Linked DNA regions of Desulfatitalea tepidiphila. The protein of the gene in region 1 interacts with the protein of each later gene in a pairwise test. Links are inferred from orthologs where the notes say so. Each region holds a gene or a part of one and is shown in the gene's direction. Other genes may lie near its edges.

Region 1 (15,774 bases):
CGGATCTGCTCCATGCCGCCGGGCAGGGAAACAAGGAGCCCCAACTGACCCAGGAGCTTCTCGGAAACCTGCAAGTTCGCCTCGATCAGGTCAAAGACCATGTCATTGACGACATCCATGTGGTCGAGGACACAGGGACCGAGCGTTCGGCCGGCAAGACACCGCCCCGGGAGGCGGTGGACAGCCGGATCTATCGCATGGTCTCCTTTTACAAAGGGCGTTCGGCCACGCGCAAAAAAATGGTCGGCATGGTGCACCACCCGATCCAGTTCACGGACCAGGATTACCAGATTCTGGCCAAGGATTTCCGCATCGCCCGGGAGGAAGCCGAGGCGCTGGTGGTAAAATTGAAGGGGTGCTTCAGCTTGGAGGGGCGCTTCAAGAAAAGCGCTTTTGCCGAGGCGGTGCCGCTGTTCCGCCAATACGAACAGAAAATCTTTCAATTCCTGTGGCACCATATGAAAGACGTGGTCGTACCCCAGGATCGAAGTGCCTTTCTCAACGCATTGCAGGGTCTGACGACCCAAATGAATCAACCCAAACGCGCCTTGAAGATTCTCCTGGAAGACCTGAGCAGCGATTCGGCCACGGTCCAGTACTCGGACAACAAGGCGATCATGCTGGCCAACCTCATCGTGCACAGCGACAAGTCACTGACCGACTATGACATCACCCCCGAGGATATTGTGCTGAGCCGCCATAAGATCGACACCCTGATGGCCGAGTACGCCGCCTGGCGGATCGAGAAGGACCATGAAGCGTTTTCCACCAAAATTCAAACGATCCACAAAAAATTGATGGAAGCGCTTCAGCTCGGCGAAACCAGCGGCCAGCGCATACCGGCCGCCATGCTGCTCAATCTGGAAAGAGAACTTTATATCTTTCTCTCATTGGTGGGTGGCGACACCAGCAAGGCGATCCTGCGCTCGGCCGCCTTCGAGTACGGCGACCCCCGGTCCGAAATTTTCGGGCACAAAGAGAGTCCCAATTGCATGGGCCCCCTGATGCAAAACCTGCGGGTCGCGTTGCGAGGTGTGGGCAGCCTGGGCACCATGGAGGATGTACCGCTGATAGAATCGATCAAGACCCAGGAAGAGACCTTCGGACGGCTGAAAAACGACCGCCAGCACCGCGCCCAGGTGCGTCACATCACCGAGTGGGTGGATGAAGCGGTCAAACTTATCAAATTCCGCAGCTAGGGCTCACTACAAATACCCAATTGGCCGATTTGTGGACAGCCCACAGGCAAGTGGTTTACTTTCCCTCCCCTGCGCGTATCCGGGCGATCATTTCACGCTGCTCCTGCAGGCGTTTGGTCAGTTTCGGGAACCGGTTCAAATCCGTGTGGGGCAGAAACAGCGCCGCGTAGTAATGGTCCATGTAAGAGTGGGTCTCTGAAAGTTCGAAGCTGGTCATCATGTTGGTCACGCTGACCACCTCCTGACGCACACTGTTGGTCAACGCGCTCATGCGCGCACCGAGCAGCGAACTGTTGCCCACATAGACTACCTTCTCGGGTTCGACCTCGGGCAGCAGGCCGATCACCATGGCCCGCCCAAGGTCCACATAGCTGCCGAATCCGCCGGCCAGAATGATCTGCTCCACGTTGTCGAAATCCATGCCGACTTCGCTCAACAGCGTCATGCAGCCACTGAAGATGGCGCCCTTGGCGCGAATCAGGTTTTCGATATCGATCTCGTTGATCACGATGTCGCGATCGATCTGGGTGCTCTCCTGGTAGGCCAGCACATATTCATAGACATTGTTGTTTTCGCGGATACGATCGGTTTTCAGATCACGATCGAACTTACCCTGATTGTCGATCACGCCGTTTTCGAACAGGGTGGCCACGATGGTGATCAGGCCCGATCCGCAGATGCCCTTGGGCCGGACGTTGCCGATGGTGGCGATCATGGGTTCTAGGGTCTCGGGGTTGATGGAAAAGTCCTCGATGGCGCCCTTGGCGGCCCGCATGCCGAATTCGATGCCGCCCCCTTCGAAGGCCGGGCCGGCGCTGCAAGCCGCACAGGCCATCCAATCCTTGTTACCGATGACCACTTCGGCATTGGTGCCGATATCCATGAACAGGGTCAACTTTTCGGTGCGGTACATGCCGCAACCCATCACGCCGGCCACGATGTCGCCGCCCACGTAACTCGACACCTGGGGGTAGACCAGGGCGGTCACATGGGAATCCAGATCAATGTCCAGATCGGTGGCGCGGATGGGCGGATAGATGGTGGCGGTGGGCACGTATGGCGATCGCCGAATATAACGCGGCTCCACGGCCAGGAGCAACTGGGTCATGGTGGTGTTGCCGGCCAACGTGATCAAGGAGATGTTCTCGCGCGTCACCTTGGACTGCTTGACGATCTTAGCGATCACCTTGTTGACGGTGTCGATGACCACACGGTGAAGGGTCTGCAAGCCATCCGGCCCTTTCTCGGCAAACATGATGCGCGTGATCACATCCTCGCCATAGCTGATCTGGCCGTTGAATTCACCATGCTCGGCAAGCACCTCGCCGGTGTTCAGATCGACCAGTTGCCCGTAGATCGTCGTCGTGCCGATGTCCATGGCCACGGCATAATGTTGTCCGGTGGTGTCGCCGGCCTGTACATTGATGATCTGGGTCTTTCCCGATTCACGCACCGGCCGGGCCAGGGTCACGGTCACCTTGAAATCCTGCTCACGAAAAGCCGACGGTATCTTGCGGATCACCGGCAGCTCGACTTCGAGGCCATGCTCGTCATGGTGGATCCGCAGATGGTTGACCAGGCGGGTGACGTCGGGCAGGTGATCCTGTGCGTCCGGCGGAGTCAGTTCCAGGTAGCGTTTTTCTACGGCTGGCACGAAAAGGCCCTGCTCCTTGATCTCGGTGAATCCGATCTGTCGGACCGTTGCGGTCTGACGGGGCGACTTGCGCAACAAGGCCGATATGTCGACGGCCGACTCCACCGGTATCCGTACCCGGACATCACCGGTGACACGGGTCTTGCACGCCAGCCGATAACCGCGCGCACGATCTTCCGGGGTGATTTTTTCCGTAGGCTCGCTCTCGGTCGGCCCTTCTTCGATGATCACCCGACATTTCCCGCATATGCCTTCACCGCCGCACGAGGCATTGATATGGACACCAGCAGCCATGGCGGCCCGCAGCAAAATTTCTCCCTGTGGGACTTCGATGGTGATGTCGTTGGGCAAGAATGTGACGCGAACGTTACTCATGACAAGCTCCTTATGATTCATCACGGTGCAGACCGCCCGAAGAGGTATTCTTTTTTAACGTCTCTTCACCATAGCGAATAATTCCTGGAGTTAAAACTACATTTTTATGGACAACGGTGCCATAGAGCTTAGATTAGTAGCCGTGTTCCAAGGGGAAACAGAGGATATAGAAAAATGAAGTGGACTCCAGAGGCCGAAGCGGCCATTCAGAAAGTGCCCTTCTTCGTAAGAAAACGCGTTCGCGCGCGTGTGGCGGAAGAGGCGCGCCAAACCGGCAAATCCATTGTCACTCTGGCCGAAGTGAAGGCCAGCCAGAAGCGTTTTCTGTCCGGCATGGCCGCCGAAGTCAAAGGCTACCAGTTCGACGTCTGCTTCGGACCGTCGGGGTGCCCGCACCAGATCGGGACGTCCGAGGCCCTGGCCGAGCGGATCGAGCAGGTGCTGAAATCGGCCGATCTGCTCGCCTTTTTGAAATCCAAAGGCATCGCGAATCTCAAGTTCCACCATGAACTGCGCGTGACCATGGCTCACTGTCCCAACGCCTGTTCCCAACCCCAGATCAAGGATATCGGCATCATCGCGGCCGCCCTGCCCGCCATCGGAGACGAGGCGTGCAGCGGATGCGAGGCATGCGTCACCACATGCCGCGAGGCGGCCATTCGTCTGGGGCCGGACGGCGCCCAACCCGTCCTGTCGGACGACCGCTGTGTGGCCTGCGGCCAATGCATCGCGGTCTGCCCCACCGGTACCCTGATCAAGGCCTCCAGTGGGTTCCGTGTACAACTGGGCGGCAAACTGGGCCGCCATCCCCAGTTGGCCATGGAGCTGCCCGGCATCTACCCCGAAACGGCCGTCATCGATGTCGTCGCCGACTGCATCGACATTTACAAAGCCAAGTCCCGGCATGGCGAACGCTTCGGCGAATTGATCACGACCCAGGACATAGAGCAACTGGCCCGACGTTATGCGGAGGTCAATCTGGCACCGGGAAAAAGATTCTGACGGTGAGCCGTGGATGCCGTCACCGGGACGGGCGCACCGGCTTGCGCCAGCGGGTATTGAAGCCCCTCTCTGCCAATACCCGTATACCTTCATCCAGATGCAATCCAACGGTGGCCACCCCATGGGAATCGTCGCCCGGCACCACCGGAATCCGCAGGTAAAATGCCTGGTTGAGGATCGGCTGGCTGAGGTAGGGTTCAAACGCACCTTTTTTCAAGGCCGCGACATTGTAATCGAGAATCAGCCCTAAGTCGCGGATCAATTCCAGGTTGCACTTGATGCGCTTCAACACTTCCGGATACATCAGGTTGCGCCGATACATCGGATCGAAAAGACGAATCAGATCAAAGTGCCCTACCACCTGGGGTTTCAACCGCTCGATGAGCTCGTGCTGCCGATCGAAGTAGGCGCAGTAAAGCGCTTCCATGCCGCCGAGTGCCTCGACGGCCCGCCTGTATTCGGCTTCGCTGTAATCGAAGGGGATGCCCTCCACGTGGTGAACGCTGCCGACGATGTAATCCGGCGCATACACTACGATCAGTTGCTCAGCCAGTGTGATCGCGCCGGGAGTGGCCTCGGTCTCAAAACCGACCAGAACTTCGATGCGATCGGCATAGAGCCGCTGCAGGCGTCGGGCCTCGTCCATATATCGGCCAAAACGCTCGGTCATGGCCGCCGCCGTCAACCCGGCCTGCCGCTCCTCGGGATAAAGATAGGCATCCGCGCTAGGCGGCATGTGCTCGGTCAACCCCACCCACGCGAACCCCTGGTCGGCATAGGCCTGGACCACCTCCTCCAGTCGGTCTTCGGCGTGGCTGCAGAACTCGCCGCTATGCCCCCCATGTATGGATACCCGTTCAATCGTTGCCATGATGTTCGCCCTTTCAGCGCTGGCATGTTACCGCGCCATGATGGATCCCATGGCCGCATCGCCCGCAGTGGTTCGCAAATGCGGCATCCGTGCTCGATTTTCATCAGCAGGCACCATAGAGCCGAGCGGGTTGCTTGTCAATTTCATCCGCTCTCTGTCGGGGATTCGGATAGACGACACGACAGCAGTTCTAAGTGAATGTGATTCACCCTGAAGGACATGCTTCCCAAAAGTCTTTTAAAACAATTCGCATGGCAACGGAGATGGCAGGCCCGGGTGGGGCAGGTGGCCAGGGCCACGCGAGCCACACGGGGTAGTGCCGCTCGAATGCAAACGACGGACAAGCGGCCCGGACTGTTTGACCCAGGCGCAGGCCGGGGGAGTTTCTGGGCCGCCCGCCGTGCATGTTACCGGCACTTGACCGCTTGGCGTGTGGCATCGGCCACCTGCCCACCCGGGCCGAGTTTAATGAATAGCATTCAGTTAGAGTCCCTGACGACGCGACAGGATGCTTGCCACCCCTGCCTCGCCCTGTTATACTTTGTTCACGAAATCAACTCTCCATGGTCCACCCGAAAGGCAAGCAACAGGATTTCACTCCGCAGACACCGACGCGAGGATGCCATGGCATTGGAGGCTTCCTTTTCAGGCTACCAGAACTTGGTGGAACGACTGAACCGGTTCCCCCAGGGCGCTCCGCCTTCCGAGCAGCTTTTCCGTATCCTAAAACTGCTCTTCAGCGAAGAAGAGGCTCGGTTGGTCGCCCTGTTGCCCATCCGGGTCTTCACGGCCGAGCAGGCCGCGCGCGCCTGGGGTCTGGATGATGCCACCACCCGGAAAAAGCTCGACGACCTGTGCGATCGGGCCCTGCTCGTGGATTTCGAGGAGGCGGGGCGAACCACCTACTGCCTGCCGCCGCCCATGGCCGGCTTCTTTGAATTCTCGATGATGCGGGTACGCGGCGATATCGACCAGAAGGCTCTTGCCGAATTGCTCTATCGCTACATCAACGTCGAGGAGGATTTTGCCAAGGCCCTGTTTGCCCGGGGGCAAACGCAATTGGGTCGCGTATTTGTCGATGAGGGTCAACTGCCCGATGCCTTCACTCTCGAAGTGCTCGATTACGAACGCTTGTCCCGCGTGATCGACACGGCATCGCACATCGGCGTCAGTTTGTGCTACTGCCGGCATAAAATGGCCTACCTCGGCCATGCGTGCGACGCCCCGCGGGAAATTTGCCTCACTTTCAATCTGGTCGCCGCATCCCTTATCCGGCACGGCAACGCGCGACCGGTGGACGTGATCGAGGCGAAGGATATGGTGCAGCGCGCCCAGGCCCACCACCTCGTTCAGTTCGGCGAAAACGTCCGCGAAAAAGTCTGCTTCGTCTGCAACTGCTGCAAATGCTGCTGTGAAGGCATGATCGCGGCACGCCGCTTCGCCACGTTTCATCCGGTCCAAACAACCAACTATTTGCCCGCCATCGATGCCGGGCAATGCACCGGCTGCGGCCAATGCACGCAATGGTGTCCGGTGGAGGCCATCGTCCTGACCCCGGACGAGGCCGACAATCGCAAACGGCCCAAAGCGGTGCTCAACAGCGACATCTGTCTCGGATGCGGTGTCTGTGCCCGGGCCTGCCCGTCCGACGCCATCACGATGATGGCCCGGTTCCGGCGTGTGGTGACGCCGGTCAACACCGCCCACCGGGTGCTGCTCATGGCCATCGAACGCAACACCCTGCCCCATGTACTGATCAGCAACCAGGTGATGCGAAGCTATCGCTCCCTGGCCGCATTTCTGGGCGCCATCTTCAGTCTGCCACCGACCAAGCGCCTCCTGGCCGGCCGACAACTCCAGTCCCGCTACCTGGCCGCCATGATCGAAAAACTCCATTGGCAACCGTCCATAACGACACCAAAGGAGTCAACCCAAGACCCAAAGGAAGGACAACCGAAATGCTCGACTTTCGCCTGACCCCCGAACAGGAAGAACTTCGCGAGAAGGCCCGCCGGTTTGCCCGGGAAGAGGTGCTGCCGGTGGCCGCCTATTATGACGGCATCGACCAGACCCCCTTGCCTGTGATTCAAACAGCCTATGACGCCGGCATTATCAATCTGAACATCCCCAAGCAGTACGGTGGGCAGGGACTGGGACTGCTCGAGGCCACCCTGGTGGTCGAAGAGATCGCCGCCGCCTGCGCCGGTACGGCCACGTCGCTCTTCGATAACTCCCTGGGCATGGAACCGCTCCTGCTCTCGGACAACGAGGCCCTCAAGGAGAAATACCTGCCCCGGGTGGCCCATGAGTTCAAAAAGATCTGTTTTGCCACCTCCGAGCCCACCATGGGATCGGACGTCTCCGGTATCCGCTGCCGGGCCGAGGAGGATGGCGACGACTATATTCTCAACGGCACCAAATACTGGATCACCAATGGCGGCCTGGCCGACTACGCATCGGTGTTCGCAACGATCGATCCAAAATCCAAACACAAAGGCATCTGCGCATTCCTGGTAGAGATGGACTGGCCCGGGGTGACCGTGGGCCGTCCCATTCCCAAAATGGGGCAGCGCTGTTCCAACACCGTGGGCATCCACTTCAAAGACGTGCGCGTGCCCAAAGCCAACGTGCTGGCCCCCCCGGGCAAGGGGTTCGTGCTGGCCATGAAGACCTTTGCCCGAACCCGGCCCACCATCGGTGCTTTCGGCGTGGGCGCCGCCCGATCGGCGATGGAATTCGCCATTGACTATGCCAAGCGGCGCCAAGCCTTCGGCATGCCCATCAGTGGTTTTCAGGGCATCCAGTTCAAGCTTGCCGAAATGTACCAGAAAGTCGAAACCGCCCGGTTGCTCACCTGGCGATCGGCCTGGGAGTCGGACCAGGGGCTGGACGCCAACATCAGCGCATCGATCGCAAAAATGTACGCCACCGAATCGGCCCTGGAAGTGGCCGACGAAGCCCTGCAGGTGTTTGCAGGCTACGGCTACACCAAGATGTTTCCGGTGGAAAAAATCCTCCGGGACGTCCGCCTGCTGCGCATTTACGAAGGCACCAGCGAGGTCCAGCGGGTGGTACTGGCCGGCTACCTGCTCGGGAGCTATGAACCGGTCATGCCGGCACTGGAAGACCTGCCCATTCACCGCGAACAGAATCCACTGGAAGCCGAAGAGGGCCAGAAGGTCTGGCGCTGCCGCATGTGCGGGTATATCCATTACGGAGACGAAGCGCCGGAAGCATGCCCCTACTGCTTCTTCCCTCAGTCGGCCTTCAAAGAGGTCGGCGCCGCGAACCAGCAGTCCTAACTGAATGTGATTCAACCTGAAGGGCATGCATTCCAGTGGTTGTTTGATAAAAATTCGCATGGCAATGGTTGTGGCAGGCCTGGGCGGGACAGGTGGCCAGGGCCACGTGAGCCAGCGGTCTTAGAGCCGGTTAAATGCAAACGGCGGACAAGCGGGCCAGACTGTTTGAGCGCAGCGAGTTTCTGGGCTGCCCGCCGTGCATTTTACCGGCTCTTGACCGCTTGGCGTGTGGCATCGGCCACCTGCCCCGCCCGGGCCGGATTTAATGAATAACTTCCAGTTAGAATCGCTGGCCGAGAACCATTGACTTTGAAATTTTGCCTGTTTCGTTGTATGTAGCCGGCCTGTTGACAAAAACAAGCTGCGCAGAGGTCATAAACATGGATATTCAGGAAGTCGCCCGACAAGCCAAGGCCGCGGCCATCGGTATGGCGGCGCTCGATGGAACGGTCAAGAACAATGCGCTCAAGGCCATCGTCGAGGCGTTGGCGGCACATCGCCACGCCATTGTCGCCGCCAACCAGGAAGATGTGGACCAGGCTGAGAAAGAGGGGCTGGCCGCACCACTGCTCAAGCGATTGCGTTTTGGTGAAGATAAAATCAAGGAAGCCTGCACCGGACTGGAGAGCCTGATTCAACTGGAGGACCCGGTGGGCGTCACACTCAGCGCCCTCGAATTGGATGAAGGGCTGGAACTCTACAAGGTCAGCCGGCCCATCGGCGTCATCGGTGTCATCTTCGAATCGCGACCCGATGCACTGGTGCAGATCTCGTCCCTCTGCCTCAAGAGCGGCAACGCCGTGCTGCTCAAGGGCGGCAGCGAAGCGGCCCGCACCAACCGCATTCTGGCCGACACCATTGGCGAAGCCACTGCGGAGGCCGGTCTGCCGGCCGGTTGGCTGGGCCTGCTGGAAACCCGTGCGGACGTCACCGACATGCTGGCCCTGGATGATTTTATCGATCTGATCATCCCCCGCGGCAGCAACGCCTTCGTACGCCACATCATGGACAACACGCATATCCCGGTGCTCGGACATGCGGACGGCATCTGCCACGTTTACATCGACAGGGAGGCTGACCTGCAGCAGGCGATCCGCATCACCGTGGACAGCAAATGCCAATACGTAGCCGTCTGCAATGCGGCCGAAACCATCCTGGTTCACGAGGCCGTGGCCGAACAGGTGCTGCCGGCCCTTCAAAAAGCCTTGACGGCGAAAAATGTCGAAATCCGGGGTTGCGACACCACCCGCCGCATCATCGACGTCAAAGCGGCGAACGAGGCCGACTGGGCCACGGAATACCTGGATCTGATCGTCTCCGTCCGGGTTGTGCCCAGCCTGAACGCAGGGGTCGAACACATCAACCGCTATGGATCGGGCCACACGGATGTCATCGTCACCCGCGACCGGCAACGTGCGGTGTGGTTCATGGATCACGTAGACTCGGCCGATGTCTTCTGGAACGCCAGCAGTCGTTTCAGCGACGGTTACCGCTTCGGCCTGGGCGCCGAAGTGGGCATCAGCACCAACAAAATTCACGCCCGCGGCCCCATGGGCATGGAAGGCCTGCTGATCTACCAGTGGCGGCTCATGGGCGACGGTCACATCGTCGCCGATTATGCCGGCGACCACCCGAAACCCTTCACCCACAGGAAATTGAAAAAACGGTTCAACCGTTGAGAAATCCGTCGACCGGCGCGCCATCGCCAACTTTTTGTTCAACGCCGCCGGCCGGGTAGAAACACCCTACGCCTATGCCGATTCAACGTCTCAAATCCGCAAGAAGGGTGGTCGTCAAAGTGGGCAGCAATGTCCTGACGGCCGCCGACGGCCTCAACATGGCGGCCGTCGCATCCCTTTCCTCTCAAATCAGCGCCCTCATCGACCGTGGCTTGGAAGTGCTGTTCGTCTCCTCCGGCGCCATGGCCTCGGGGCTGCGCAAACTGGGGCTCACCAAACGGCCCGACGAGATTCCCAAGCGCCAGGCCATCGCCGCAGTGGGACAGAGCGGCCTGATGAACGCCTATGAGAACGCCTTCGCCGAACACGCCAAACGCGTGGCCCAGATCCTGCTGACCAGCGACGACCTGAGCAATCGTAAACGCTATCTCAATGCGCGCAACACCCTCAACACCCTGCTCGAATGGAAGGTGGTCCCCATCATCAACGAAAACGACACCATCATGGTCGAGGAGATCAAGCTGGGGGACAACGACAACCTGGCCGCCATGATCGCCCTGTTGATGGACGCCGATTTTCTCATCAGCCTCACCGATATCGACGGCCTCTACACCAAGGACCCGCGCACCCAACCCGATGCCCGCCTCATCCCGCATGTGTCGGTCTACAACAAAGAAATCGAACTGTATGCCAGCGACATCCCCGGCGCCTTGGGCCGAGGCGGCATGCTGAGTAAAATCAAGGCGGCCAAAAAGGTCAACGCGGCCGGCGTGCCCATGATCATCGCCAAGGGCGACAAACCCGATATCCTGCTGAAGCTCTTTTCGGGCGAGGCGCACGGCACCTATTTCGAGCCACGCCGGAAAAAGCTGAACCGCCGCAAATGCTGGATCGCCTACACCCTCACGCCCAAAGGCGCGCTCACCATCGACAGCGGGGCCGAACAGGCCGTGCACCATCGCGGCAAGAGCCTGCTGCCCAGTGGCATTGTCTCGGTCACGGGGGATTTCCGGGAAGGTGCGCCGGTGGCCATCAGGAATTCAAGCGATGAGACCATCGGCGTCGGATTGGTCAATTACAGTGCGGCCGACATCCGGGCCATCCAAGGCATGAAGACCCAGCAGATCAAGGCCCGCCTCGGCGGAAAGCCTTACGACGAGGTGATCCACCGGGACAACCTGGTGATCACGGCCGGCGACGAATAGGCGATATGGACGCGGTCATGCGGCGTCTTGGGCCAGCAGCCGTCCGTTTTCCATGACCATCACCCGATCGGCGATCCGCCGCACCTGCTCCAAGTAGTGCGAAACCATCACCATCGTACACGATTCCTTCAGGTGGGCCAGCAGCGCCTCGATAACTTCACATGCCCGCCGGTCCAGGGAAGAGGTCGGCTCATCGAGCAGCAGCACCTCGGGTTTCAAAATCAGCGCCCGGGCGATGCACAGACGTTGCTGCTGGCCCCCGGAAAGCTCACGAGCGTCCTTGTGCAGACGATCTTTGACTTCGTCCCACAAGAAGGCCTGCCGCAATGCCGCCTGCACCCGCTCTTCCATCCGATGATCCCGTTTTTCGCCAGCCAGCTTCAGGGGAAAGGCCACGTTCTTGTAAATGCTCATCGGCAATGGATTCGGGATTTGAAACACCATGGCCACGCGGCGACGCAGCCAGGTCAGGTCGTAAGGATCTTTATAGATGTCCACCAATCCACCATTCAAATGGATGCGAACTGTTCCGGCCAACTGTCCAACGGTTGGCCGGTCCTCCTGCCACAAACGATTGAGCGTCATCAAGAGGGTCGTCTTGCCCTGGCCGGATGGCCCGACAACCGCAGTAATGCAGTGCGCGGGAAAATCGGCGGTCACACCGTTCAGAATCGGTGCGCCGCCATAATCGAACCGCACGTTTCTCAATTCGACTTTTACAGCAGGCACCTCGCTCATCTTCATACTCGCTCGAACATGCGTTGGGACAATCTGCGTTGCAGCCAAAAAGCGATACCGAATAAAAAGGCGCACAACAACAGCAAAATAATGGCGGCCCCGTATCCGCGGGTCAGCTCGTCTGCGTCAGCGTATTGTGCGGACACATAATAGATATAAAAAGGCAAGGCTTCGAAATTGCCCCAGAGTGATTTCGGTATACCGGCCGAAACCACCACGCCGGTGAGCATGATCACGGCGGTGTCTTCGGCGCAACGGCCAATGGCCAGAAGAATCCCCGACAAAAGACCTTTCAAAGAATGCGGCACCAGGACATGAAAGATATTTTGAAATCGTGTCGCCCCCAACGAGGGACCGATCAATCGCAAATCGGGGGAGATCGCCTCCAATGCAGCCTGGGTGGTGCGGATGAGATAAGGCAACACCAGCACCGCCAGCGACAACGCCGATATGAACAGGCAAGGGTAAATATTACCGGAAAAGCGATGGTGCAGGAAGATGGTGATGGAAAAGCCGAACAGCCCCACAACAATCGAAGGCATGCCGGCCAGGATGTCAAAAAACAGGCTGAGAAGGAAATACAAGCGGCCCGTGGCGTATTCTGCCAGATAGATCCCGGTCGCCAGGCCGACCGGCAGGGCCATACCCACCGAAAGCAATACCAGCGCGAAGGTGCCAACCATTGCCGGAAAAAGGCCATCGAAGACCGGGCGTTGAAGCATCAGCGCGGCCAGCACCGGTGTCTCGCCAAAAACGAGCTCCCGGCCGATACCCGCCCACCCCCGAACCAACAAAAATCCGATGACCGTACCGGTTGCAGCCAAAAGAAGGAGCGTGCTGCCCCACACCCAGATATGAAACAGTTTAAAAGTGTGGCGCATCATGGCCTTTTCCCCTGAAGCCGCATGGTGAGGCGTACGAACAGGACCAGCAACGTGGTCAGGACATAAAGGGTCAACCCACATAGAAAAAGGGTCCTGAATTCGGGACTGTCAAAATCGGCGGCGATGATCAAGGCGATGTGCGCCGTAAGCGTGCGCGCTGAATCAAACACATGATCTGGGAAGGCGACCGCATTGCCGGCCAGCATCAGGGCGATCATGGTGTCGCCGAGGGCGCGGCCCAGACCGAGAAGCACACCGGCCAGAATACCGTTCCGGGCCTGAGGCAGCACGACAAAAAAAATAGCTGTGCGGTGGTGGCCCCCAACGCGGCTGCCGCCTGTCGATAGGTGTGGGCCACACGTCCAAAACTGTCGCAAAAGAGCAGGATCATGGTGGGTGACACCAACAGCGCCAGCATGAGGGCGGCCGTCAACAGCGAAAAGCCCGATCCTCCTCCGAAAGCCTCGCGTATCACGGGAACGAGCAGAAAGATGCCCACGAAACCATAAACCACCGTGGGAATACCTGTCATCATGCGCACCACGGCGTGCAGGAACCGCCCGACCGGTCCCGGGGCCGCATCGCTGACCAGGGCGGCACATCCCAAGCATACGGGAAACGCCGCGGCGACCGCCAGGATGGCGAGGATGAAGGTGCCGATGATCATCGGCAGGATGCCGTAGCTCTGGTGAATCGGATCCCATGCGCCGAGAAGGGTGCCCAACAACCGGCCGCTGGTCAGTATAGGGTATCCCAAGAGAGCCATGAATATGAAAATGGCCAGCGGCACAGCCGCGCTCATGATAGCCGCGGCCATGAAGCTGTACTTGGTCAGAAATTCGCTACGCGTCATTTCACGGGAATGAATCCACTGTCACGGACGATGGCCTGTCCTGCGGGGCTGAAAAGAAAATCCAAAAAAGATTGGGTCAATGGACCGGGATCGCCCTTGGTGTTACTGAAAAGTCCACGTGCGACCGGATAGTCGCCGCTCAGGACGCTCTCCATCGTGGGCGCCACACCGTCCAGCGCCACCGCCGACACGCTGTCATCGATATGCCCCACGGAGACATAACCGATGCCATAGGGATCATTGGAAATGGCCGCTTTCATGGCGCCGTTGGAGACCACGACATTGGCTTTATCTAAAATTTCTCCCTTGCCGAGCGCCTTTTGCCAGAAAACTTCACGGGTCCCGCTGGCAGCATCGCGGGTGTAGAGGTTAATCGCCTTGTCCGGTCCGCCGAGAAGCTTCCAATTGGAAATCTTTCCGCTGAATATCTCCTTGAGCTGCGACTCGGTCAACGCTTTCACGCCGTTTTGGGGATGCACCACCACGGCAACCCCATCGATGGCCCATTTGAACATCTTGAGACCGTACTTGCTCACCTCACCTTCGGTGGGTTGGCGTCCCGAGTTGCCGATATCGACCAACCCTTCGCCCACCTGCTTGATCCCCACCCCCGAACCGCCGCCGGCAATGCTGATGCGGACCTCAGGATTCGCGCTCATGATCGCCTTGGCAGCCGCCTTCATCACCGGGATGTGGGCCGTGCCTCCGGAAATCTTGATCTCGCCCTTCATGCCCTCGAAAGCGGCCAGCGGATCGGCATGGGTTACCGGCATGGATGCGAAAAACAATAAGGGAATTGAAAAAAACATAATCACAAACATCTTCAAAGAGTTGTGCAACATCGCAGCCCTCCGGTCCATTTAATGGTTTTATCGAATTCAATGAGTTTGCAGGGGTTATACGGAACAATGGCCAGCAGCTACCACAGGGGGTGAGAGAAATCTAATGGAAAGGTCCGATAAGAAATCAGGGCTGCAATAGAATATTTCGATATATGACGGTTCTCAGTAGCGCAATCGATAGTACATCAGTCCCAGCCACTCGTGCAGGGCGGCCGAGGTGCCCGCCAGTGCGGTCGCGCTGGGCAACCAGTGATGCCAGCTGTAGACCTTTCCCGGGTAGGTGGTCACTGCACAGGGGAAGGGCGTGACCTCCAGACCGACCTTTTCGAAGGAGAGCCGAGCGCGTTTCAGATGATAGCCGCTGGTGACCACCAGCGGTCTTTGAAAACCGTGCCGCTCGCAAAGCTGCTTGCTGTAGAGCGCATTTTCATAGGTATCCCGGCTTCGATCTTCCAGGAGAACAAGCGCCGCCGGCACCCCCAGGTCCACCAGGAAACGTTTTGTCAAAAACGCTATCGAATCGGCTTCGGAAAAGACCCGGCCGCCCGAAACGATGATGGGCACCTGCAACCGGCGATAGAGACGCGCCGCCGTGACCATGCGCTCCATGGTACCGGGCCCCGGGGCGCCTCTGCCGGATAGGTCGGCCACATTCTGGTAGGCGGCGCCGCCCAGCATGACGATGACATCCGCCCGGATCTCTTTGGGGAGGGCCGCCTCCTGCTCCAATCCCGCCATCAACAGATCCACGGTGGGAGGTACGGACAGGCCCCAGATCAGACCCCCCAACATTAAAGATATCCATGTCCCGGCCCAAGATCTGCGGCGAATGCACCACAGGGCGGCCACCACGAGAAGCAGGACGAAGAGGCCCGGTGGCAGCAGAAAGGGCGTTACCCATTTCTTTACCAGAAACATGTGAGGATCACACCGTCACCCCGCCGTCCACGACCAGCACCTGCCCGGTCATGAAGGTCGAGGCCCTGGAGGCTAAAAACAGCGCGACACCGGCAATATCGATCGGTTCGCCGATGCGCCTGAGCGGGGTCGCCGCCAGGCGTTTGTTGAGAAATTCGGGATTTTCCCACAATGCCCGCGCGAAGTCGGTCTTGATCAGGCCCGGTGCGATGGCGTTGGCCCGGATGTTGTGCGGACCATACTCCAGGGCGA
Region 2 (15,602 bases), on another replicon or contig:
CAGGCCCGTATCGGCATCGATTTTGGCAAACACCACGCCTTCGGGGACTTGAAAAATACGTACCGGTTCATTTTTGAGGATCTGCTGCATGAATCCAAGCCAGATCGGACTGGCGGCCCGTGAGCCGGTTTCACCCTTGCCCATGGAGCGCTCCTGGTCGTAGCCGACCCAGACGCCGGTAACAAAGCGTGGCGTGTAGCCCACGAACCAGGCGTCGAACAAGTTGTTGGTCGTGCCCGTCTTGCCGGCCACCGGACGCTTGAGCGCCCTGACCCGTTGGCCGGTGCCGAATTTGACGACGCCTTCCATCAGGCTGGTCATGATATAGGCGGTGCTCGGTTCGATCACCTGTTTACGGACCGGATCCATCTCTTCGAGGACATTGCCGTCGCGATCCTCGATCTTGGTAATAAATGCGGGTTCCACTAGATAGCCCTGATTGGCAAAGACCGAATAGGCCTTGACGATTTCCAGAAGGGACACGCCCGAAGAGCCCAAGGCAATGGATAGGTCCCGGCTCAGATCCGACTCGATGCCCAGTTTGCGGGCATAGTCGATCACATAGTCGATGCCGATATCCTGCATGATTTTGATCGTGACGACGTTGCGCGACTGGGCCAGCGCCTCACGCAGCAGGGTCGGACCGTAGAATTTTTTCCCGTAGTTTTTCGGCTTCCAGGTGAAATCGTGTTCTTCGTCTTCGAAGACGATGGGCGAATCGATGATGGTGGTGGCCGGCGTGTAGCCCCGGTCCAGGGCGGCGGCATAGATGATCGGCTTGAAGGCCGAACCTGGCTGGCGGCGCGATTGGGTGGCGCGGTTGAACTGGCTCTCCATGAAGTCCCGACCGCCGACCATCACCTTGACCAGGCCGGTGCCGACCTCGATACACACCAGGGCCGCCTGAACCTCCGGCACCTGGTCGAGATTCAGCTGCCACAGATCCGTCTTGGGATCGTGCTCGACCAGTTCGACCAATATCACGTCGCCCACGGACAGCGCCTGGCTCGGACGGGTGAGGCGGGCCGCGAAAAAGGAGACGTCGGGGTTGGGCTTGCGCGCCCAACGCATCTTTTCGAATGGGATCACGCCGCGCCGGTCTCCCATGCGCACGGTCACGCGTCCGGCCTTGTCGTCCACATCGATCACCACCCCTCGGATGCTGGCGTCCTTTTCGGGAGGCTTTTCGGCGAACTCTTTGAGCAACTCCTGGGAAAAGGCTTCGATTTCGTCGGGGCTCAGCTTCTCAAGGGGGCCACGGTAACCCTCCCGGCGATCCAGCTCCTTTAGCCCGTTTTGAATCTCCGCGCGGGCCGCTTTCTGCATTTCGATGTTCACGGCCGCATAGATCTTCAACCCGTCGCGATAGAGCGTCTCCTCGCCATACTTTTTCTCCACGTAGCGTCGGATGTCCTCGGTGTATACGGGTACCTGCTCCAGGTACCAGTTGCGGCGCGGGTGGATGTCCAGTTGGACCGACATGGCCTCGGAGGCTTCGATCTGGGTGATGTAGCCTTCGTCCACCATGCGGTTGAGCACATAGATCTGTCGTTGCTTGGCCCGCTCGGGATAGTGAAACGGCGAATAGCGGCTCGGCGCCTGGGGCAGACCGGCCAGAATGGCGCATTCGGCCAAGTTGAGGTCTTTCACCGGTTTACCGAAATAATTTTCGGCCGCGGCCTCGACGCCATAAGCGCCATGGCCCAGGTAGATCTGGTTCAGGTAAAGATAGAGAATTTCGTCTTTGCTGAAGGTCTTGTCGATCTGATAAGCCAGCAGGGCCTCTTTGATCTTACGTTCATAGCTGCGTTCCGGGGTCAGCAGAAAACTTTTGGTGACCTGCTGGGTGATGGTGCTGCCGCCCTGAACGATGGCGCCCGCTTCCAGGTTTTTGAAAAAGGCGCGCACGATGCTGAACACGTCGATGCCCCGGTGTTTGTAAAAGCGGGCATCCTCGGCGCTGATAAAGGCCTGTCGCAGTTGAAGGGGAATATCTTCCAGCGGGACCACGATGCGCCGTTCGCGGTAGAATTCGGCGATCTTGCGGTTGTCGTCAGACAAAACCGTGGTGACGATCGACGGATGATAATCCTTCAAGGTGGAGATCTTGGGAAGGTCCCGGCTTAAATAGAAGAAGATGCCCACTGTGGCGGCGCCGGCCACCAGCATGAGCAGGAAGACCGACCACAGGGACCATTTGATGATCCTGGACCAGGTGTTGCCGTTTTGTTTGCGTGCCCGCTTTTTTAAAATCTGCGAGGTACTGACGGGTTTTGCCATATGGGTTGACCTGATCGGCGCCCCATGCGACCGCGTTCCCGCAATTGCCCCGAGGCGCCGCCTTCCGATACAGATTGAAATTTGTTGAACTTATCAAAAAAGGAGGGTGACGGCAAGCTGTTCAAAAAATGTTCCATCCAATGCGCTAACCGAAAAAAAATTTGACTCTGTCCGCAATAATCGGTACTTGACCTGTTTTTATTATCGCATATGATCTCACAGGCGAGGAGGTGGACATGAAGGCAGTGCTTGATTTCAAAAAAATGGACGGCTTGGTACCGGCGGTGGTTCAGGACCATCAGACCGGCGAGGTCCTCATGGTCGCCTTCATGAACCCCGAGGCGTGGGAGACCACCCTGAGTACGGGCAAGGCCACCTTTTACAGCCGTACCCGTCAGACCCTCTGGACCAAAGGGTTGACGTCGGGCAATGTGCAACTGGTCAAGGAGATCCGCATCGATTGCGACGATGATACAGTGGTGCTCAAGGTCGAGCAGGTTGGCGGGGCGGCCTGCCACACCGGCCACAGGAGTTGCTTTTTCAAACGTGTAGACAAGGATCAAAATGTCGAAGTGGTCGGCGAACCGGTGTTCGACCCCAAGGAGGTCTATAAATAAGATGTCACTCCCATTGAAACTCGGTATTCCCAAGGGCAGCCTGCAGAACGCCACCATTGCGCTGTTCAAGCGTTCCGGCTGGACCATTGATGTGAACGGGCGCAGCTATTTTCCCGAAATCAACGACGCAACCATCGACTGCGCCATCTGTCGGGCCCAGGAGATGTCGCGTTATGTCGAAAACGGCACCCTGGACGCCGGTTTGACCGGCAAGGACTGGATCGCCGAAAACCGCTCGGATGTGCACGTGGTCGACGACCTGGTCTATTCCAAGGTCAGTTCGCGCCCGGCGCGCTGGGTGCTGGCCGTGCCCTACGATTCCGGCATCAAGACGCTCGAGGACCTGGCCGGCAAAAAGATCGCCACCGAACTGGTGGCTTACACCCAGCGGTTTTTCAAGGAGCGCCACATCGATGTGTCGGTGGAGTTCTCCTGGGGCGCCACCGAGGCCAAGGTGGTCTCCGGGCTGGCCGACGCCATCGTCGAGGTGACCGAGACGGGCAGCACCATCAAGGCGCACGGGTTGCGCATCATCTACGAGCTGATGCAGACCAACACCCAGCTTATCGCCAACCACGAAGCCTGGAAGGACCCGGCCAAACGGGAAAAGATCGAACAGATCGCCCTGCTGCTGCAGGGCGCCCTGCGCGGCGAAAAGCTGGTAGGCCTGAAGATGAACGTATCCGGGGAGAATCTGGAGACCGTGGTCAACCTGCTGCCCAGCCTCAACGCCCCCACCGTGTCTCCGCTCTATCAGTCCGAGTGGTTTGCCGTGGAGAGCGTGGTCGATACCCAAGTGGTGCGCGATCTGATTCCCAAATTGCTCAAGGCCGGCGCCGAAGGGATCATCGAATATCCGTTGAACAAGGTCGTGTAAGGGGGCCGAAAAGGTTATGGTTGCCAAGCGCGTCGACGAGATGACGCCCTTTATCGTGATGGATGTGCTGGAAAAGGCTGGCGAGATGGCGGCCCGGGGCATCGACATCGTCCACCTTGAAGTGGGCGAGCCGGACTTCGACACACCGCCATGTGTGACCGAGGCCGTCTGCCGGGCCATGGCCGACGGGTTCACCCACTACACCCACAGCCTGGGGTTGCCGGCTTTGCGCGAGGCGATCTGCGGCGATTATCACGAAAAGTACGGCGTGACGGTGGACCCGGATCAGATCGTGGTCACGGCGGGCAGCTCGCCGGCCATCTTCATGGCCTGCGCCGCCCTGCTCGAGGCCGGTGACGAAGTGATCCTGTCAGACCCCCACTATGCCTGCTACCCCAACTTCGTCAATTTCCTGCAAGCACGCTGCGTGACCGTGCCGGTGAGCGAGACCGACGGTTTTCAATACCGGCCGGAGGAGATCCAGGAGCGTCTCGGATCCCGCACCCGCGCCGTCTTCATCAATTCACCGGCCAACCCCACCGGCACTCTGCTTTCGGCCGACCGCATGCGGGCCATCGCCCAGATGGGGCCCTACGTGCTTTCCGACGAGATCTATCACGGCCTGGTTTACGAGGGCAAAGCCCACTCGATTCTCGAGTTCACCGACCGCGCCTTCGTGGTCAACGGCTTCTCCAAGCTTTATGCCATGACCGGCCTGCGCCTGGGATATCTCATCGCACCCAAACCGTTTGTGCGGCCCATCCAGAAGTTGCATCAGAATTTTTTCATCTCGGCCAATGCCGCCGTACAGATGGCCGGCATCGCCGCCCTGACCCGGGCCGGAGCGGACGTGGCCCGCATGGTGGCCATCTACGACGAGCGACGGCGTTTTATGGTGCGACGACTCAAGGAGATCGGTTTTCAAATCGCCGTGGAACCCACAGGTGCCTTTTATGTCTTCGTCAATGCCGGGCACCTTTCCCAGGACTCTTACGCCCTGGCCTTCGACATTTTGGAACAGGCGCATGTGGGCGTCACGCCGGGCATCGATTTCGGTGCCGGCGGTGAAGGGTTTTTGCGCTTCTCCTACGCCAACTCCCTGGAAAATATCCGCGAAGGGCTCGACAGCCTGCAAGCGTATGTACAGCGGCGTATCGGGTAAGAGATATTTCGGAGCCGCCTCGTGAAACAAAAAACAGCCGTTGCATCCGCCCGATGGCTCTGGTCTCCCCTGGTGCGCGGAACGCTCGTCAAGCGCTACAAGCGTTTTCTGGCCGACGTGGTCCTGGACGATGGCCGAGCGGTAACGGCGCACTGCCCCAACTCGGGCAGCATGGCGGCCTGCAGCGAACCCGGGCGCCCGGTCTACCTCTCGTTCCATGACGATCCCAAACGCAAGTTGAAGTATACGTGGGAACTGATCGAGATGCCCACCTCCCTGGTGGGCATCAATACGTTGGTGCCCAACCGGCTGGTGGCGCTGGCCGCGTCCCACGGCGCTGTGCCGGAACTGGCAGGATATGAACAGGTGGCCACCGAGGTCAAGGTGAGCGCGCATTCGCGCCTGGATATCAAGCTCAGCGGCATCGGTCGTACCGATTGCTACGTAGAAGTGAAAAACTGCACTCTGGTGGAACAGGGCGTAGCGAGGTTTCCGGACGCCCGCACGGTGCGGGGGCAGAAGCATCTGGACGAATTGCTCGCCATCAAAAACAGCGGCACCCGGGCAATGATGTTCTTCGTGGTGCAGCGCTGCGATGCACAGGTTTTCGAGCCGGCGGATGCGATCGATCCGGAGTATGGACGACGTCTTCGTGAGGTCGTCTCAGAGGGTGTGGAGATCGTCGTGTACGATGTCTCCATCGACCTCGAGGGCATCTCCCTGAACCAGCCCTTGCCTCATCGCCTCTCCTGATCAGCGTCTCGTCAGCGTCCCTCCACAAAGTGGCCATTTGTGGCGGGGTACGCGGTAACAGACCCATATCAATTGACATTACCATCTCTCTCATATAGATTTTCGGTCGCTTGGACGTTTAAGGCCGAGACCTTAAATACCTTCGCATCTCGGATGGAACGCGGCCCGTGTGCATCGGCCCCTGATTTGACCGGAATTCGATACCCATGTGACCATCATGCCGGATAGAAAATTCGTCACCACCATTGCCAGTCGAGAAAACCTGGTCCGCATATTGGACAACCTGAAAGAGGGCATCATTGCCCACGACTTGCAGCGGCGGATCTTTTTCTTCAATGCCGAAGCCGAACGCATTACCGGTTATCGCCGCGAGGAGGTGTTGGGCCGGGATTGCCACACGGTGTTTGAAGGCCCCTTCTGCGGTCAGCGCTGCTCGTTTTGCGACGGGGGTCCCATCCTGCAGGATCATGTCGCCTATCCGCTGACCATCACCTCCAAGAGCGGCGAAACTCGGCGGGTCGAGTTTCGGGCCACCATGATGCGCGGGGATGACGGAGAATATTCAGGCGTGCTGGCCGCCTTCAGCGACGTCACCGAGTTTCTCGAGTTGCAGCGCCGGAGTGGCGAATTGAATCGATTCGCCAACATCATCGGCGGCGACAGCAAGATGCGCGCGGTCTATCAGCAGATCGTCGATGTGGCCCAATACGATTTTCCGGTGCACCTGTTCGGCGAGACCGGCACCGGCAAGGAGCTGGTGGCCAATGCGGTGCACAACGAGAGTCGCCGGGGGGGTGCACCGTTCGTGCCGATCAACTGCGGGGCGCTGCCCGAAGGATTGATCGAAAGCGAGCTGTTCGGGCATGTCAAAGGTGCCTTTTCCGGAGCCATCCGGGATAAAAAGGGGCGCTTCGAGCTGGCCGACGGTGGCACGGTCTTTCTCGACGAGGTGGCCGATCTGCCCAAATCGCTGCAGGTGAAACTGCTGCGTTTTCTGCAGGAGGGCACCTTCGAAAAGGTCGGCGGCGAGCGCACCATCAGCGTCAATGTGCGCGTGATCAGCGCTACCAACAAGGACTTGAAGGAAGAGGTGCGGCGCGATGCCTTCCGTGAAGATCTTTTCTACCGCCTCAATGTGATCCCCATCCACATCCCCCCCCTGCGCGAGCGGAAAACCGACATCCCGCTGCTGGCCGAGCATTTTCTGCGTCAGGTGGCCGAACGCAACGAACGGTCGGTGCCAGCGATTTCCGAGGCCGCCCTGGCGCTCATGATGGATTACGGCTGGCCCGGAAACGTGCGGGAGCTCCAAAATGCCGTGCAGTTCGCCATCGTCAAGTGCAACGGCAGGGTGATTATGCCCCATGACCTGCCGCTGGAACTGCGCGAATTGGCGCGCGCACTGCCATCGCCGGCTCGGCCGAGCGGGGGCCGAACCCGACGCCTGGAGATCGGGGCCGTCCGGGAGGCCCTGGTCAAGACCGGCGGTAACAAGGCCGGCGCCGCCCGCGAATTAGGGGTCGGTCGCGCCACGCTCTATCGTTTTCTAACCGAGCATGTCGATATGCTGGAACGATAAAGAAAGGGCGCCCCTGGATGGGGCGCCCTTTGGTTTGATGGTGTGATTGAATCGAGATTGCGCCGTTAGGCCGCATCGATCGAGCGTCGATCGGACATGTCCATCAGGACGCGTTCGCGAGCCTTGTCCAGACCCAGCGCCTTGCGTTTCTTGTCGATGTGGGCGATCATGAGTCTGGCGATATCATGGGGATTGACGGCAAAACCCCACTTCCCGAGACCCATGGTCTCAAGATCTTCGAACAGGTGTTTGTGGAACTTGGTGCCTTCGACGATGGGGAAGGTGACCCCGAAGACCGTGTAGACGCCCGAGGCCACAAAATAGTGGCCGATGGAAATCGCCTTTTCACTCATATACTCCGGCGCACAGCCGGCTACCGGCAGATCGGCGATGGTGTCGCCCAGCCCTCCGGTTCGGACCATTTCGGATGCGGCAATGAGAATGCGGCTGTTGTCCACGCACGAGCCGAGGCCCAGCACCGGCGGCATACCCACGGTTTCGCAAACCTCCTGTAACCCCGGACCGGCCAGATGGGCGGCTTCAGGGGTGGTCAGGCCCGCTTTGGCCAGAGCGATCTGGGAGCAGCCGGTCTGCAGCACCAGTACATCGTTCTTGATCAGTTCCTTGACCAGCTCCACGTGCACCCAGTCCTGCTTGATCCGCGGGTTGGTGCAGCCGACCACGCCGGCCACGCCCCGGATGCGGCCGTTGATGATGTTGTCGTTGAGCGGTGTATAAGAGCCGCGGAACGATCCGCCCAGCATGTAGTTGATATATTCATGGGAAAAGCCATGAACGCCGATCCCCACATTTTTCGGGATCTCGATCTTGGCCGTGCGATTTTTAAACCGCGTAATCGCCCTGATAACCAGTTCGTCGGTGGTCTCTTTGGGGTTGTGGTCGTCGAATTCCACATGGGTGGCGCCTTCGATGTGGCAGCGCGGATTGGTGGTAATGAGCGGCGTGTTGTAGCATTCGGCCACCTTGACCAAACCCTGTTTGATGCACTGTACGTCCACGGCCATCATATCCACTGCGCCGGTGATCAAAATCGCTTCGGTGGACATGAAGTTGCCGGCATGGGGAATGCCGTGACGCACGAGCACCTCGGCGCCCGAGCAGCACATGCCGACCAGGTTGATGCCCTTGGCGCCGGCCGCCTTGGCCGCTGCGACCAGGGTGGGTTCGTTCACCGAGGCGATCATCGACTCGAACAGATTGGGTTCGTGACCATGGATGATGATGTTGACCTGGTCTTCCTTGAGCACGCCCATATCCACTTCGATGCTTACCGGGGATGGCGTTCCAAAGAGGATGTCCGAAATTTCCGTCGCGACCATAGAACCGCCCCAGCCATCGGCCAGCGCGGTGCGGCTGCACTGCTTGGTGATATTTGCGTAGTGCTGGTCCACCCCGATATGGGTGCGGTGCATCATCTCCATAATTTCGCGCATGGCACCGCGTGGCACGATGCCGAGCTTGCGCCAAGTCTCGAGAGTCTTGGGCGGCACCCGTTTGGCAAAGGGGATTTCGCCTTCGACCTGGGTGTAAGTCCTTTCCAGCTCTTCGTATAGATCGGTGGCGATTTCCTTGACCGTGCGTCCCTCGGTTTCAATACCGATGGATTGGGCGACGGCTTCCAGTTTTTCAACATCCTTGATTTCGTAGTCCTTGATTTTGCCGTTGACCACGCCACGGAACACATCCACCATGCTCATGCCATGGTCGGTGTGAGCCGCACAGCCAGAGGCCACCATGCGGGCAAAGTTCCGCGCCATGATGGTATCGATGGTGGCACCACACACACCGACTTTGCCGTAAGGGTCTTTGGCATTGAGGCGGCATGGTCCCATGAAGCAGTGCTTGCAGCAGGCCGAATCTGCACCGATCGGGCAAGCCTTCATGTTTGCCGCCCGGTCGAAGGCGGTTTCCACACCATCGGTGCGTCCCTTGATGATCATTTTCTGGGTTGCATCACAGATGGTCAAATCCTGCACGGGTACCTGCTTGGCCTCTTTGGCGACCTTTTCCACTTTTTCCTTGATGTCCATATTGTCTCCCTTCTTGGAAAGATTATGTTTGGATGGCCTTATTCCGATGTTCTTTTCCAACGTTCCTGTCGCGGTATGCTTTCGGGATTTCCACGGGGTGTCGGATATTCCGCCTTCCGATGAGATTTGACGACGCTGATTCTTACCATTCCATCAGCCTTGGCACATACTATAGCTTAATAGGAATAATTACTATTTTTCTAAACTGGTTTAGGATGGGATGTCAAGCACAGATTCAATAGGAATGAATATTTTCCTTGATTTCTCAGGATGCCTGCCATTTGCATTCTGACAGGAGTTGTACTAAAGGAAAACGAAGTATCGGGTGCCCGGCGGTAGAGCAAAGAACGATCATATACCTGTGCATTCGATTTTTCATATGCCAACCCTCTCGATACAATGAAAGGAAAGATGTCATGGCCCAAGAACCTGTCAAAATATTCAGTTTGAGCACCTGCAGCCACTGCAAATCCACCAAGAAGCTGCTGAATGAATGCACCGTTAAATATGAGTTCGTGGATGTGGATCTTCTGGAAGGAGACGAGCGAAAGGCAATCCTGGAAGACGTCAAGAAATTCAACCCCAAATGCTCGTTTCCGACCATCATTATCGGTGACAAGGTGATCGTCGGTTATAAGGAGGCCGAAATCAAGGAGGCATTGGGCATATAATGGATACCCAGCAACTTTACGAAAATCTGAAAAAGATTCAAGAGGCCAAGGGATATTATTTCAATAAGGATAAAGCACGCGTGTTTGAATTGCTGGACGCCTTGTTGAAGAACAAGGATCGGTACGGCTATATGGCCTGTCCCTGCCGGCTGGCATCAGGCAATCGGGAAGCGGACAAGGATATCGTCTGCCCCTGCGTTTACCGCGAACCGGATGTCAAGGAGTTTGGCAGCTGCTATTGCAATCTGTATGTCTCCAAAGCCTGGAACGACGAAACCATTCCCCACGACTACGTTCCTGAACGGCGGCCGCCCGAGAAGATGGGATTTTAGTCCCCGCATGTTCATCCATCGGAGGTTGCGTCGACTCACCTTGGGCCGCATCCGATGGTGAATCGACGCAAACAGACCTTAGGACAGCTTGCCGGCAACCGCTCGACCATAGTCCTGGCAGGCTTTCGTGCCGTCTTGGGTCCCGATGACGTGCTCTTTCAGATTCAGCGCACCCAAATCCACCATATCCATTTTATACACATGTTGCATGGTATCAAAAACCATGGGACCCGACTCACCGCTGTGGGTATACGAGCAGAATGCCCCTCCCATCTTACCGGTCAAGTTGGCCTTCTGGGCCAGAAATAGAAACGTCTTCATTCCATTGGTCATATCGCGATGATAGGTCGGGCAGCCGAAAATATATCCGGCGTAGCCTTCCAGATCCTTTTCGCTCGATATTTCAGCGACCTTGCGCACCACGGCCTCTTGTCCGGCCATGCGCACCCCCTCGGCGATAAAGTTGGCCATCTTCTCGGTCATCCCTGTCCTGCTGATATACGCGATCAATACCTTGTGCATGCCTGCCTCCTCCTTATGAACGATTACTTGTTAAAGCCCTGGGTTGATTAAATGGGAACACCTACTTATCCTCGATGGTGAATCGTGCCAGATTGGATCTTTGGGGCACAAACTCACCAATGGGAACCAGCTTTTTATTGAACTTGACGCAGTCAACGATCGTATTCCACAGCTTTTCGAGATCGGCGGTTTCGAGCGTGTTTTCAGGCACAAATTCGACAATGTTTTTATCTACCTTGATTTTCATGGGATCCCCCTTGCGTGTTATGGGTTTAGGTGTTGATCTCTGTCTTCTCATCATATGGACGGTCGCCGTTATGGGCTCGTCCGTTGGTTCATCAAGAACTGTGCCAGGCTCAAAAATCGCCCTGCTAAAAAAGTAATGGTTTAATATCATATAGATATTGAGCTTCCGGTGGTGACTGAACACCCGTATGGTTCGTCCGTTTCTGTTTGTGAGACACCTGTGTCTCAGACATTCAAGACAGCTGTAATGGGGTCGTTAGGTGTAATCAAGCGCAGGTCGATCGGCCGAGCAAGTGAGGTGCGAGCGAATTGTGACTATCCGAATTTGTCGTAAGCGATCATGTCGTTTTCAACGCCCAAATCGTATAACATCTTCTCAACGGCAGCCACCATGGGCGGCGGACCGCACAGGTAATACTCGATTTCGGTCGGGTCAGGGTGGTCGCCCAGGTACTGTTTTAGTGCCACCTGGTGGATGAACCCGGTGGGTCCATGCCACTTGTCCTCGGGTTGCGGATCGGACAGGGCCACGTGGTAACTGAAGTTGGAAAAACGCGCTTCGAGTTCCTTGAACTCCTCGTCGTAAAACATCTCCTGCCGCGATCGCGCTCCATACCAGAAGGTGATACGTCGTTTGGACTCTACGCCCAGCAGCAGCTGACGGATGTGGCTGCGCAACGGGGCCATGCCAGCGCCGCCTCCGATAAAACACATCTCCCGTTCGGTCTGCTTGGCGAAAAAATCGCCGTAGGGGCCGCTGATCGTTACCCGATCGCCCGGCTTGAGGTTGAAGACGTAGGAGCTGCCCACGCCAGGCGGCAGATCCTCTTTGCCCGGCGGCGGGGTGGCGATGCGGATGGTGAACTTGAGCAGGTCGGTTTCGACGGGCGGATTGGCCAGTGAGTAGGCCCTGTTGGCTGGTTCGTCAGACTTGGCCTTGAGCGTCAGCAGGTTGTATTGTTTCCAGGCGGCCTTGTATTTTTCGGCCACGCTGAAGTCTTTGAATTCGGCTTCGTATTCCGGAATGTCGATCTGCATGTAGGCCCCGGCCTTGAACTGGATCGTCTGTCCTTCGTCCAGTTTGAGCACCAGTTCCTTGATGAAGGTGGCCACATTGTCGTTGGAGACCACCGTGGCGGTGTATTTTTGAATGTTGAAGATTTCATCGGGAATCTGGATGGACATGTCCTGCTTGACCTTGACCTGGCAGGCCAGACGGACGTGCTCGATGCGCTCCTTGCGGCTGACCAGGGACAACTCGGTGGGCAGGATATCTCCGCCGCCTTCGAGCACCTTGCACTTACAGGTACCGCAGGTGCCCTTGCCGCCGCATGCGCTGGGCAGGTAGATCTTGTTTTCGATCAAGGCGCTGAGCAGGGTTTTGCCGCCGGGGGTGGTAACGCTCTTGCTTTCGTCACCGTTGATGACGATGCGCCGATCACCCTTGACCGTGAGTTGAGATTCCACCACCAGCAGGAGGCCAACCAGCAAGAGAATGACGCCTAGAAAGACCGCCAGGCTTATCAAATAGATTCCAGACATATTGAGGTCGTTTCCTTTTGACGATGAACGCGATCTACTTTGTATAGGGCGTTCTGCAGGGCGCTCTATAGGGTAATTCCCGAGAAAAGCATAAACGCCATGGCCATCAGACCGGTGACGATCATGCGAATCCCGAAGCCCTGCAGGCCTTCGGGTACGTCGGCATAACGCAACTTCTGCATGATCGTGGCCATGGCCACGATGGCCAGCAGCCAGCCCAGGCCGGAACCGAATCCGTAGACCATGGTTTCGGCGAACGTGTAACGCCGTTCGACCATGAAAAGCGCGGCCCCCAGAATAGCACAATTGACCGTAATCAAGGGCAAAAATACCCCCAAGGCATTGTAAAGCCCCTGGGAGTAGCGATCGATGACCATTTCGACGATTTGCACGATGCCGGCGATCGTTGCAATAAAGAGAACCAATTTTAAAAAACCCAGGTTGACATCGGGCAGGCCGGCCCAGGATAGGGCGCCAGGCGCCAACAGATAGTGGTAAAGCAACCAGTTGGCCGGCGTGGTGATGGTCATGACGAAGGTGACCGCCAGACCCAACCCCAGGCTGGTCTGAAGATTTTTCGAGACCGAGAGATAGGAGCACATCCCCAGAAAATAGGCCAACAGGATGTTTCCCACAAAGACGGAATTGACGAATATGCTGATCAGGTTTTCCATCATTTGTCCTTCAACAGGGTGTGCTCCAGCCAGACAAACAGGCCGATCATGATGAATGCGCCGGGCGCCAGGAGCATCAACCCCATATTGTGGTATCCGGCTGCGTAAAAGCTTTCCGGGACGATTTGAAATCCAAACAATTTGCCTGATCCGAGCAACTCCCGGAAAAAGGCCACGCCGACCAGGATCGAAGCATAACCGATCCCGTTGGCCAGGCCGTCCACGAAGCTGCGCCAGGGCGGATTGCCCATGGCAAAGGTCTCGGCCCGGCCCATGACGATGCAGTTGGTGATGATCAGTCCCACGAAAACCGACAGCTGCTTGCTGATGTCGTACATGAAGGCCTTTAGACATTCGTCGGCCAGGATCACCAGCGTGGCGATGACCGCCACCTCCACGATGATGCGAATGTTTCTGGGGATTTGACGGCGCAGCGATGAGATGACCAGGTTGGAGAAGGCGACCACGAAGGTGAGCGCCAGACCCATGACCAAGGCGGTTTTCAGCTGTACGGTGACGGCCAGCGCGGAGCAGATTCCCAGGATCTGTTTGGAAATGGGGTTGGACTGCCACAACGCCTCGGCGATGGCTTTATAGGTCGGGCTCTTGGATAGTTTGGGCATTTTTCCACAGCCTTTTGGAGTTAATCGGTTCTCAGGTAGCGCTTGTTCTTCTGCCGAAATTGAACGGCCACCGGTTCGTACTCTTTCAGAATCTCCTTCATGCCTTCGGTCAGAAACTTGCCGGTCATGGTCGCGCCGCTGATGCCGTCCACATAATTGATACGCTTTTCGGCGGCGATCTGATCCTCGGCGCTGCCCTTGGCAATTTTAATGGAAACGAACTCGCCGTTTTGGTTCACGATTTTTTTACCTTCGAAATTCTTCCGAAACCATCGGCTTTCGATCTCGCCGCCCAACCCCGGGGTTTCCTGGTGTTTGTAGACCGTGAATCCCCGAATGGTGGCGCCGTCGTTTTCGATGGCCAGATAACCGTGAATTTTTCCCCACAGCCCCTTGGAATCGATAGGCACGACATAGGCCTGTAGTTCATCATTCTTCATATAGGCATACAGCTGCAGATCATTGGTACCGCGGCTTTCCTTGTGCAGGATGCGGCCGCTGTCATCCACCACAAAGCTTTTGACATAGTTCCGATACATCTCCTGGATTCGATCGGCGCTGGTCGTTTCTCCTTCCGATAGGATGCCGAAGGCCAGCAGGATGTTTTTCTGGCGGTCCACTTCGGCGTTTTTCTGCTGAAACGACTGCAGCCCGGTGCTGGCCGCCGTGAGCAGCACGCTGCAGACCACACAGAGTATCGTTGCGAACAGCAGTGATTTTATGGCGTTTGGCATTTGATCACCCATCGGGTCGCTGCGGACCTGACCTTGCGTCCGACTAAATATTGGGTATTCGTTTGCGAATTCTCAACCGGATCACCAGGTGGTCCAGCAATGGTGCGAATACATTCATAAACAAAATAGCGAGCATGATGCCCTCGGGAAAGGCTGGGTTGAAGACCCGTATCAACACGGTCAGGGCGCCGATAAAAAAGCCATAGATCCAACGGGCGGCATGGGTGTCGGGTGCCGATACGGGGTCGGTGGTCATGAAAGCGATGCCGAAAGCGGTGCCGCCGATGATCAGGTGGTAGAAAGGGTTCATGCCCAGATAGGGCGCCGAGCCTTCGCCGGCAAACAGATTGAGCACATAACCGAGGGCGAGCACACCGATGATATCCCCCAGGATGATGCGGTAGCTGGCCACTCCGATGATCATGAGGACCACGGCGCCGATCAGACACAGCAGGGCCGAAGAGGCGCCGATGCTGTCTGGATAAAATCCGAGAAACAGGGTGCTGAAATCATACCCGGCGGCGGCCAGGGTCTGTTCGACCGTTTGCGAGGCCGGTGCCGTGGTGGCCAGCGCCAGGGGGGTTGCGGCCGTAACCGCATCCACGGCTTGGGCGCCATGGTTATAGACCGCCGTCCAGACGGCATCCCCGGACATCTGGATGGGATAGGCAAAATAGAGAAAGGCGCGTCCGGTCAGGGCCGGGTTGAGAAAGTTGCGGCCCGTGCCGCCGAACACCTCTTTTCCGAGTACGACCCCGAAAGAGATGCCCAAAGCCGCTTGCCACCAGGGCGTCGTGGGCGGCAGGGTGAGGGGAAAGAGCATGGCGGTGACAAAGACGCCTTCGCTGATCGGATGCTTTCGGATGGCGGAGAAGACGATTTCCCAACCAAAGCCGAACAGGTAGGAGATGATCACCAGCGGCAGAACGATTTTGGCCC

The links.
Region 2: the proteins of DFT_RS19475 (region 1) and sfsA interact in binary tests that used the Escherichia coli proteins (3 or more experiments, as listed by UniProt). The link is inferred for Desulfatitalea tepidiphila from one-to-one orthologs.

The regions. Positions count from the first base shown.
Region 1 is NZ_BCAG01000005.1:391,369-407,142, forward strand. Bases 8,028-10,932 are described here. They hold DFT_RS19475 (glutamate-5-semialdehyde dehydrogenase), read left to right. Parts: upstream 8,028-8,783; coding sequence 8,784-10,082; downstream 10,083-10,932. Other genes in these bases: DFT_RS19470 (acyl-CoA dehydrogenase family protein), read left to right, coding at 8,028-8,403; proB (glutamate 5-kinase), read left to right, coding at 10,157-10,932. In the rest of the region: DFT_RS19445 (hypothetical protein), read left to right, coding at 1-1,199; DFT_RS19450 (ASKHA domain-containing protein), read right to left, coding at 1,255-3,228; DFT_RS19455 (4Fe-4S dicluster domain-containing protein), read left to right, coding at 3,403-4,230; DFT_RS19460 (histidinol-phosphatase), read right to left, coding at 4,250-5,101; DFT_RS19465 (4Fe-4S dicluster domain-containing protein), read left to right, coding at 5,726-7,078; more of DFT_RS19470, read left to right, coding at 7,060-8,027; more of proB, read left to right, coding at 10,933-11,287; DFT_RS19485 (phosphate ABC transporter ATP-binding protein), read right to left, coding at 11,303-12,031; DFT_RS19490 (PstA family ABC transporter permease), read right to left, coding at 12,028-12,909; DFT_RS26840 (hypothetical protein), read right to left, coding at 12,906-13,127; DFT_RS19495 (hypothetical protein), read right to left, coding at 13,124-13,762; DFT_RS19500 (phosphate ABC transporter substrate-binding protein), read right to left, coding at 13,759-14,571; DFT_RS19505 (YdcF family protein), read right to left, coding at 14,767-15,522; DFT_RS19510 (SDR family NAD(P)-dependent oxidoreductase), read right to left, coding at 15,530-15,774. UniProt on the Escherichia coli protein: Catalyzes the NADPH-dependent reduction of L-glutamate 5-phosphate into L-glutamate 5-semialdehyde and phosphate. The product spontaneously undergoes cyclization to form 1-pyrroline-5-carboxylate.
Region 2 is NZ_BCAG01000006.1:739,114-754,715, reverse strand. Bases 4,091-6,823 are described here. They hold sfsA (DNA/RNA nuclease SfsA), read left to right. Parts: upstream 4,091-4,957; coding sequence 4,958-5,689; downstream 5,690-6,823. Other genes in these bases: DFT_RS23345 (sigma-54 interaction domain-containing protein), read left to right, coding at 5,907-6,823; DFT_RS23355 (pyridoxal phosphate-dependent aminotransferase), read left to right, coding at 4,091-4,936. Outside these bases: DFT_RS23370 (penicillin-binding protein 1A), read right to left, coding at 1-2,280; hisI (phosphoribosyl-AMP cyclohydrolase), read left to right, coding at 2,517-2,897; hisG (ATP phosphoribosyltransferase), read left to right, coding at 2,899-3,774; more of DFT_RS23355, read left to right, coding at 3,791-4,090; more of DFT_RS23345, read left to right, coding at 6,824-7,268; cooS (anaerobic carbon-monoxide dehydrogenase catalytic subunit), read right to left, coding at 7,334-9,319; DFT_RS23335 (glutaredoxin family protein), read left to right, coding at 9,736-9,990; DFT_RS23330 (ferredoxin-thioredoxin reductase catalytic domain-containing protein), read left to right, coding at 9,990-10,322; DFT_RS23325 (flavodoxin domain-containing protein), read right to left, coding at 10,401-10,844; DFT_RS23320 (hypothetical protein), read right to left, coding at 10,906-11,091; nqrF (NADH:ubiquinone reductase (Na(+)-transporting) subunit F), read right to left, coding at 11,406-12,632; nqrE (NADH:ubiquinone reductase (Na(+)-transporting) subunit E), read right to left, coding at 12,698-13,306; DFT_RS23305 (NADH:ubiquinone reductase (Na(+)-transporting) subunit D), read right to left, coding at 13,306-13,929; DFT_RS23300 (FMN-binding protein), read right to left, coding at 13,950-14,663; DFT_RS23295 (NADH:ubiquinone reductase (Na(+)-transporting) subunit B), read right to left, coding at 14,707-15,602. UniProt on the Escherichia coli protein: Binds to DNA non-specifically. Could be a regulatory factor involved in maltose metabolism.